One region of the Vibrio cortegadensis genome, then DNA from elsewhere that is predicted to be linked to it. Evidence: riboswitches for the same ligand, from Rfam matches in the RefSeq annotation. Region 1 holds a riboswitch; each other region holds the start of a gene.
The links. Region 1 has a riboswitch for thiamine pyrophosphate ahead of thiC (phosphomethylpyrimidine synthase ThiC). Riboswitches for the same ligand answer to the same signal wherever they lie in the genome.
Positions count from the first base shown of each region.

Region 2: it holds a riboswitch for thiamine pyrophosphate, as region 1 does, so the genes downstream of both, thiD (bifunctional hydroxymethylpyrimidine kinase/phosphomethylpyrimidine kinase) here and thiC (phosphomethylpyrimidine synthase ThiC) in region 1, are expected to answer to the same signal.
Region 3: it holds a riboswitch for thiamine pyrophosphate, as region 1 does, so the genes downstream of both, thiB (thiamine ABC transporter substrate binding subunit) here and thiC (phosphomethylpyrimidine synthase ThiC) in region 1, are expected to answer to the same signal.

Region 1 is NZ_AP025472.1:3,046,830-3,050,110, forward strand. It holds gene OCV39_RS14185 (thiamine phosphate synthase) at 1-35, opposite strand, end outside; gene thiC (phosphomethylpyrimidine synthase ThiC) at 38-2,008, opposite strand; TPP riboswitch at 2,144-2,259, opposite strand; gene OCV39_RS14195 (voltage-gated chloride channel family protein) at 2,380-3,281, opposite strand, start outside.
Region 2 is NZ_AP025473.1:678,740-682,020, reverse strand. It holds gene OCV39_RS17350 (ABC transporter ATP-binding protein) at 1-687, opposite strand, end outside; gene thiD (bifunctional hydroxymethylpyrimidine kinase/phosphomethylpyrimidine kinase) at 674-1,540, opposite strand; TPP riboswitch at 1,609-1,707, opposite strand; gene OCV39_RS17340 (sulfite exporter TauE/SafE family protein) at 1,880-2,623, shown strand; gene OCV39_RS17335 (DUF2057 family protein) at 2,759-3,281, shown strand, end outside.
Region 3 is NZ_AP025472.1:351,624-354,904, reverse strand. It holds gene thiP (thiamine/thiamine pyrophosphate ABC transporter permease ThiP) at 1-185, opposite strand, end outside; gene thiB (thiamine ABC transporter substrate binding subunit) at 208-1,200, opposite strand; TPP riboswitch at 1,256-1,376, opposite strand; gene OCV39_RS01650 (flavin prenyltransferase UbiX) at 1,415-2,056, opposite strand; gene mpl (UDP-N-acetylmuramate:L-alanyl-gamma-D-glutamyl-meso-diaminopimelate ligase) at 2,226-3,281, opposite strand, start outside.

The sequences.
Region 1 (3,281 bases):
AACTCAACGTGCTGAGCAGGAATTTGCAATTTCATGCTTACTCCTCCTCCACAATCACGTTCATACTTGGTTTAGGTTGAGCTGAAGATATAGGGTGATACAACTCAGAACCTGAAGATAGAAACTCGTGTGATTTTTGACGCATGCCTTCTAAAGGATCATTCAGCATCTTGATGTCAATTGCTTGATCTGCCGCTACCTGCTTGGTGTCTTTCGCATATTCTCGGACTTCTTGAGATATCTTCATCGAGCAAAATTTAGGGCCGCACATTGAACAGAAATGCGCTACTTTTCCCGACTCTTGGGGTAAGGTTTCGTCATGAAATGCTCGTGCGGTTTCGGGATCGAGTGCTAGGTTAAACTGATCTTCCCAGCGAAATTCGAATCGAGCTTTCGATAACGCGTTATCACGAATTTGAGCCCCAGGATGCCCCTTAGCAAGATCGGCAGCATGTGCGGCAAGCTTGTAAGTAATCATCCCTGTTTTGACATCTTCTTTATTTGGTAGACCAAGGTGTTCCTTCGGGGTGACATAACAGAGCATCGCACAGCCATACCAACCTATCATTGCAGCACCAATACCTGAAGTGATGTGATCATAACCTGGTGCAATGTCAGTAGTCAGTGGCCCCAATGTATAAAATGGCGCTTCATGACAGTGCTCCAATTGCACGTCCATATTCTCTTTAATCATGTGCATTGGAATGTGTCCGGGGCCTTCAATAATTACTTGTACATCGTATTCCCATGCAACTTTAGTTAACTCACCTAATGTTTTTAATTCAGAGAACTGTGCTTCATCATTTGCATCAGCGATAGAACCCGGTCGTAAACCATCTCCGAGAGAAAGAGCAACATCGTACTTGGCGCAAATCTCGCAAATTTCACGAAAATGAGTATAGAGGAAACTCTCCTGATGATGCGCTAAACACCACTTAGCGATGATTGAACCACCGCGCGAAACAATGCCTGTAACACGTTTAGCGGTCATAGGCACATAACGAAGAAGCAAACCCGCATGGATGGTGAAGTAATCAACGCCCTGCTCAGCTTGCTCAATTAATGTATCCCGCATCACCTCCCAATTAAGGTTTTCAGCAATGCCATTCACTTTTTCTAGCGCTTGGTACATTGGAACGGTGCCAATAGGTACAGGGCTGTTTCTTAGTATCCATTCACGTGTCTCATGAATGTTTCGACCAGTGGAGAGATCCATGACAGTATCAGCCCCCCATCGAGTTGCCCAAATCAGTTTTTCAACTTCTTCTTCTATCGATGAACTCACTGATGAGTTACCTATATTGGCGTTTACCTTAACAAGAAAGTTTCGACCAATGATCATTGGCTCGGATTCTGGGTGGTTGATATTTGAAGGAATAATCGCTCGACCTTCAGCAACCTCTTTACGCACAAATTCAGGTGTGATTTCTTTGGGTAAGTTAGCACCAAAGCTGTGCCCTGCATGTTGGTGATTTAACTGGCCATCAGAGAATTTCTGTCGGCCCATGTTTTCTCGAATCGCAATGAATTCCATCTCTGGGGTGATAATGCCTTTACGTGCGTAATGCAATTGTGTCACACACTGGTTTGCTGCGGCACGGCGTATACTTGGCAAGTTCCCATATCTCAGATCATTCAGTGTTTCATCTTCTAGTCGCCCTTTCGAGTAGACTGAACTAACACCTTCTAAGAGCTCAGTATCAGCACGCTCTTCTATCCACGCATCTCTTACCTTAGGTAGACCAGAATAGACATTCACATTATGGCTTGAGTCAGTGTATGAACCTGACGTGTCATAAACTTGTATAGGCTCGTTCGATGCATACAGCGGAGACTCCTTCGAACCTCCAATGAGGCTGTCCGCAAGAGATATTTCTCGCATAGGTACACGGATGTCTGGACGCGATCCGTTGATGTATGTTTTTTTTGAGTTGGGATATGGCTGAACAGATAGTGAAGCAATGTTTGATTTCGCATTAAGACGCGATGTTTTTCGACTTGACGACATAGCAAATTCCTCGTAATAACTGGGATAATTGCTTGTCGGATTGTGTAGCAAGAGGCCATAGTTTCAAGGCTCATATTGCAGATTATCAATATATTTAGAAATATAAGAAGTATGCAATACAACTCTCAACCTAAGGTTAGGTTTTCTCTTGTTCCCTTCGTAGGTATTAACCTAATCAGGTTCCACGGATCCCGCATTGCGGTCTCAGCTCGTACTTTATGTGTAAGTACTAAGCACTCCGACAAGTTCCATTCAATATCTTTAATTAAATATTGAGCAGTCGGAGTATAGGGAATCCATGGGCTAATTGAAATGAAGAACACACCACAACAGCTAGTGTCACTAGAAAATGTGATGTGTTCCACGTGAAACTATTTTTTTCGATTCGCTAACGTCTTACTCAGACGTTTTAAGTGAGACGATTTATGCTCACGATATGAACCAATTTTATTCGACCCATCATGATCTCTACCGTGTTTTAATGTCTTTGAAACGGCGACACGCTGTGATGAATAGATACCAGTATGGCCACTAAAATAATATGCTGTATAGCATGCAAGGGCAAAATAAGGCAGATACTCACCACCAAACAGCTCAACACCCATAATTGTGCAGGCTAAAGGAGTATTCGTCGCAGCCGCAAAAACAGCTAAGAAGCCCAAAGCAGCGAACAGGTCCACAGGCGCTCCCATGACCCACGCAAGAAAGTTACCTAATGTAGCTCCAACAAAGAACAGCGGAGTAACTTCCCCACCTTTATAACCCGCAGCGAGTGTGATTGCTGTAAGTAATAATTTAACTATCCAGCTATACCACTCAGCCCCTCCTGCTGAGAAAGCAGAGGTAATACTGACACCACCTTCGCGACTAGGATAGACACCAATACCAATATAGTCATAGTTCCCCAACAACTGCGCTAGAATAATGACAATGACCCCACCGACAACAACGATAAGGTAAGGGTTCTTTAACACCGCATTGAACAAATCTTTCAACCCGTGAGTCAACTCTCCAAATAAGTATCCTGCCAATCCAAACCCAACAGATGCAATGATAACTTTGCCCATAAGCACGATATCAATATCGATATTATGACCAAAGAGTGTGCTCACTTGATCAAAGCTAATCAAGTAATGAGTATGGTGAGCTCCCCAAGCGGATGCCACAACATTCGCTAATATTGCCGCTAGTAACGCTGGTATTATCGCATTGAATTTAATTCGCCCAATAAATAGAACTTCTAGAGCAAAAATCGCTCCTGTAAACGGAGTTC
Region 2 (3,281 bases), on a different replicon from region 1:
CGCTAATCGAATCGCTTCTTGTGGATCATGAGTGATCAATACCACTGTTTTATCGGAGAGCAGCTCATATGCAAGATTTTGCAATCGATAACGAGTGACGGCATCCAACGCCGAGAAAGGTTCATCCATTAACACAATCGGTTTGTCTTGCATTAAAGTTCGAGCTAAAGCAACTCTCTGGCGCATACCACCCGATAGCTGCTGAGGCAGAAGTTGAGCCTTGCCTGCTAATCCCACTCGGTTCAGTAGATCTAGAGCTTTAGCTTGCTGATGTTCAAAGGCTGAAGATCCAAATTTATCACTCAGCAGCACATTATCTAATACCGACAGCCAAGGCATCAGCAGATCTTGCTGAGCCATATACGCAATATGACCATCAATTGCGATAGCTTGAGAGGCTTTATCGTTACCGCAGAGGTTAAGTTCACCGCGCCACTCAGCTTTACCTTCTAACAGCCCCGCAAGGTAGCGAAGTAAAGAACTTTTCCCACAACCGCTGCGCCCTAAAATACACGTCCATAACGTTGCAGGAATGCGCATGTTTAGCCCTGAAATAATGGGCTGTTCAGTATCTTGGTAACGTAAATAGCCCGATATAATGTCTAACCACTCCCCAGGTTCAACACTGAGAACCGAGCGATTAAGCGATGCTTGAGCTGGCGCGTCCTGCATATTAACGGACATCATTATGACCATCAAAGAAGTGGTGAACTGGACCATGTCCTTGGCCAATATCCAACTCATCGGCATGAGCGATGGCTAAAGATATATATTGCTTAGCCAACTTAACCGCACTGAATAGATCATTACCTTGTGCTAAATATGAAGCGATTGCCGATGATAAAGTACATCCCGTGCCATGAGTATTATGGGTATCTACTCTTTTTGCACTCAAACGCTCAACGCGATCGGAAAAGATCAGCAAATCATTACTATTCTCATCGCACTCTAGATGACCACCTTTGAGCAGTACTGAGTTCGCACCCAACTGTCGCAGATCAGCAATCATCAAGTTCATTGCATTTTCATTGGTTGGAATAGAACTACCAATCAGAGCTGCACCTTCTGGGAGGTTTGGAGTGATCACATCAGCCAGTGGAAGCAGTTCTGCTTTTAGCGTACTGATCGCTGAGTTCTCTAACAGCAAGTCTCCACTGGTCGCGACCATTACAGGGTCAACCACGACAAATTGTGGTCGATACTGCTTAATCTTTGCGGCAACGGTTTTAATGATTTCAGAATCAGCCAGCATCCCGACTTTAACAGCGACAACATTTAAATCGGTGAAAACCGCATCTAACTGAGTTTCAATATGATCAATTGGAATGGGGAAAATGGCCGAAACGCCGAGTGTATTTTGAGAAGTAATGGCCGTTATTACCGAACAGGAATAGCTGCCTGTGGCCGACATCGCTTTAATATCAGCTTGAATTCCCGCGCCACCGCCGCTATCAGAGCCTGCAATAGTCAACACAATCGGAGTGGTAGAATCAGGTAATATTTGGGAAGAGGAATGTGATGATATATGAGAATGTGACATAAAAGCTCCAAGACTAATGCAAGGAACTCTCTGGCTAAAAAACAGACGAATGTTGGGATCGATTCATCATTAGCAAGACTATAGTTCCCTACGCCAGTGTTAACTGAATCAGGTTCAACGGGTCTCGCAATTGCGATCTCAGCCTAATGGCCCCCCGACTATGTAAGCCGCGATAATAACAATTTTTCTAAAAAGGGCAATGTTTATAGCGACGAGTATCGATATAAAAGTAAAACTGACAACAACTTAACTTGTGAATAATTGCAACTCGTCGCACAATCCAGCTTCATCTCAACCACTATTTGCTCTCTGTTATAGAGGCTATTTTAGAGCTCACTTATGGATCTTATTCTCAGTCCCACTTTTTTTGCTTTAATCCTTGTTTTTATCTTTGCGGCGATTGTCCGCGGCTTCTCTGGCTTCGGTTTCACGCTTATCGCTCTGCCCTTGAGTGCTCTGTTTGTGCCTGTCATAAAACTGGTTCCGGTATTTATGCTTATCGACTGCCTAGGTAATATTCAACTGCTCCCGAAAGTCAGAAGGTCGGTGGATTGGTCTTGGGTCGCACACGTTTTTATTCCTTGCCTTGTGTTTACTCCGGTAGGGCTATTGCTGCTCACTTCGGTTGATCAGCAAACCATCATCCTAATCATCAGCGGTTTCATTTTTGCTTCTGCTTTCATGATCCAGCGCGGTTTTCAGTATTCGAAAAAGAGTCGAGTTGCTCCTCTCATTTTAGGCAGTTTAGCCGGAATCATGAATGGTGCGGCTTCCATGTCTGGCCCACCCATTGGCACTCACGCATTAGCCAGTCCATTCTCACCTATCGTGGCAAGAGCCTGTTTAATCGCTTTCTTTGTGCTAGCTGATTCGACTGCTTTTATCTCTGCGAGTGTCGCTGGCTTAGTCGATTGGAATACCGTAATTCTTACCCTTGCTCTATTACCAAGCAGCATGTTTGGCGGAGCCGTTGGAACGAAACTATTTGATAAATATGGCGCAGCAAAGTTCAAACCCGTCACTATTGGTTTATTGGTGGTCATTGCGAGTTTCAGCGTGTTACGGGTGGTGTTTAATTCTTAGTCAGGCTCTCTTGGTCAGCCTTGTGTAAATTTTTCACTTATTCGCGGCAATTTCCAAGCCTGATCATTGCATTCACTCATTTTACGAGGCAGGCTGAGAGCGATCATAAGTTATTGAAACGGAATAATATTGGATATGAACATTCTTAAGCCTATCTCAGCTGCACTTCTTATCGCCACTAGCCATTTTGCACTAGCCGACGTAACCTTAAATCTTCCTTCTGACGTCACTCTCTTAGCCGTCAATATGGAAAAGCCACAAACCTCAGGAAGTTTCTTCTCTTCGGTGACCAGTGCAACTTTAGAAGATGGACAAAACCAGATCGTTTTCCGCTTTGAGCCCTATTTTGACAAAGGGAATGAACGCAATAGTGTGAGCAGCGATGTTTATATCGTCACTTTTGATGAAGCGAATACAAAATTAGACTTTGTCCTTCCAAAATACCGAACTGAACGTGAAGCAGAACGTGAAATCGGAAACATGGAGTGGTCGTTGATCGACGAGAAAGGCGAAACCATTTCAATTAAAACCGACAAGCTGAAAAAAGACGGCATGCAACTTGGTCGTAACTATGTTCGTGAATCAGAGGATTATAACCGTGCCGGAGGCATTGCTTCTATCGGTGTTGTCACCACTGTCGTGACGCTTCCAAAAGCAA
Region 3 (3,281 bases), 420 kb from region 1:
CTCAGTAACGTTGAGAGCCCGGCTTGATAAAAGCTAAATTTGGTCACATGACGATAATAGGGATCAGACCAAACACTAGAAAGCTCTAGCGAAGGCGCATACTGAAAAAGTGCAGCCAGAGCACAAAGAACAAAGGTCGCGATAACTATCGCGACCCATAATCCAACTTTAGGAACTGAATTCATTAATTCTATTGACTAATTAGTATTAAAAAGTGAGCGCATGTTGCCATTCACGGATCCAAGGCTTACGCATTTCAGCCACCTCTTCTGCACTGAAGCTTAATGCTTGCTTTGGTAAAGAGAGTGTTTCAAACCCTTTTGGCAAGGCGACATTTGTAACTGGGTACATCCAGTTCCCGGTAGGCATGACCGATTGGAAGTCATCACTTAAAATGAAATTCATGAACTCATTCGCCAGCTTTTCATTGTTCGAGCCCTTCACTTTTGCCGCGACTTCAACTTGAGTGTAATGCCCTTCTGCAAAATCCGCTGTCGCATACTTCGTCTCATTTTCAGCAATAATATGGTAAGCCGGAGAGGTCGTATAAGAGAGCACTAAATCAGACTCGCCCTCTAAGAACATCGAGTAAGCTTCAGACCAACCTTTCGTTACTGTGACCGTTTTCTTAGCCAATTTTTTCCATGCATCACTCGCATTGTCGCCATAAACAGACTTCATCCACAGCATCAAACCTTGGCCCGGAGTTGAAGTTCGTGGGTCTTGATAAATCACTTTCAAGTCATCACGTTCTTCCACCAGCTCTTTCAAGCTTTTCGGTGGATTGGCCAATTTCTCAGTGTTGTATACAAAGGCAAAGTAACCGAAGTCATAAGGAACAAACGTCGTATCTGTCCAACCTTTTGGCAAAGCAACAGAAGAGGTATCAACGTGATGCTCGGTCAATAAACCGGTTTTCTTCGCTTCTACCATTAAGTTGTTGTCCAAACCCAATACGATATCCGCTTTGGTATTTGAGCCTTCAAGACGCAGACGATTTAAGATCGACACACCATCATCAAGGGCGACAAAATTCACATCACAACCACATTTAGATTCAAATGCTTTCTCAACAGCCGGACCCGGGCCCCACTCTGATGCAAAAGAGTCATAAGTATAAATAGTCAGTGTGTTATCAGCGGCAGACGCCGAAAAAGAGGTGATGGTAGCAAGTGCTACTGCGGTTAGAGTGGTTTTCACTGTTCGCTTTCCTTGTAGTAGGTACGACACAGGACTTGAGGGAGGAATACGAAAAGGTTGCTCCAAACTCAATTCCTACGCCGGCATTATCCGGTTCAGGTTTACGGGTCCCAAGCAGATGCTTGATCTCAGCTGATCATCCACAAAATGAATGACTGGCCCCCCGATGAGTAAGTCGAATTGTAATGGTAATTAGATCAATAAGCCATAAGGATCAAGATTCAGGCTTCACAACTCGCTGATCATAACCCCAACGAGGCACTAAACCTTGTTCAATACCAAGATGATCAAGCACTCGTGCCACCATGAAATCGATGAGATCTTCAATGGTTTTAGGTTGATGATAAAAACCTGGAGCCGCAGGCATGATAGTGACACCCATGGTCGAAAGCTTATGCATATTTTCTAAATGCAGAGTTGAAAATGGGGTTTCACGCACCACCAACAACAGTTGCCCACGCTCTTTCATCACCACATCTGCTGCTCTTTCTATCAGATTATCAGACATTCCATGTGCAATCGCGGCCACGCTTCCTGCTGAACAAGGGCATACCACCATTTTTTTAGGTGCCGCAGAACCCGATGCAACTGGAGAGAACCAGTCATCTTTGCCACATACGGTTAGCTTTTCCGCATCGCAATTCAAATGCTTTACTAGCGCTGTTTTTGCAGCATCAGGTCCACTAGGAAGCTTGAGATCGTGCTCTGTCGCCATAACCACTCGCGCAGCCGAAGAGATCAATAAATAGACGTGATAATCCGCCGCAAGTAAACACTCTAGCAATCTTAATCCGTAAGGCGCACCAGACGCGCCAGTGAATGCAAGGGTGATGGTTTTCGAGTCACAAGGTGCCATAACTATCCCATACTAAACTCATATGGATCAGCCAAAAGCGAATCCATGAGTAAATTTAATGATGGCGAAGAATACTCGCCTACGGCTATTTCATCAATAAGAGTGTCATTCCTACTCTACCAATCATAGCTACTTAACAAATGCTGCTTAACAAATAGGAGCAGACGAATTAAACAGACAATGCAGCAATCAACTTGTCGTGTATCCCTTCAAAGCCACCATTACTCATCACTAGAATTTGATCGCCCGGCTTAGCTTCAGCGGCAATTTTAGCCACAAACTCCGACATCTCAGCGCTGGTAAAAGCAGGTTGAATGCACTGCTCAGCCACATCTTGAACCGACCACGCGATATTATCCGGTTGATATAGATAAACGGAATCCGCTTTTGCTAACGAGGCGGCGAGTGTTTCTTTGTGTACGCCTCGCTTCATGGTTGCTGAACGTGGCTCTAATACCGCAATAATTTTACTGTCACCCACTTTGTTACGCAGGCCGCCCAACGTCAGTTCAATCGCGGTTGGGTGGTGTGCAAAATCGTCATATACGGTGACTCCATTGATCTCCCCTTTTAGCTCTAAACGGCGTTTAGTATTGATAAACTTGGCCAAAGATTCGCACGCAAGATCAGGGGTAACGCCGACATGTCTCGCCGCGGCAATCGCCATTAGGGCATTATCGACATTATGATCGCCAACAAGATCCCACTTAACACGGCCGGCTAACCCACCTTGGAAAAGCACATTAAATTCCGATCCGTCGTTAACGATTTTCTCGGCTTGCCACTCTCCGCCTAGGCCACTGCTCTCTTGTTCGCTCCAGCAACCACGATCAAGTACGTCATGAATCGCAGCATCTTGTTTTGGTGAGAAAATACGCCCATTGCTCGGAACGGTTCTCACTAAGTGGTGGAATTGACGCTTGATCGCCTCTAGATCATCAAAAATATCCGCATGATCAAACTCTAAGTTATTCATCACTAAGGTTCTTGGGTGGTAGTGGACAAACTTAGAGCGCTTATCAAAAAAGGCACTGTCGTACTCATCCGCTTCAACCACAAAAAACATGCTTTCGCCTAAGCGAGCTGATTGATCAAAGTTACCTAATACACCACCGACTAAAAAACCCGGAGCGTAACCACAATCTTCTAAGATCCACGCCAACATGCTCGACGTGGTCGTTTTTCCGTGCGTACCAGAGACAGCCAATACCCAACGATCATGCAA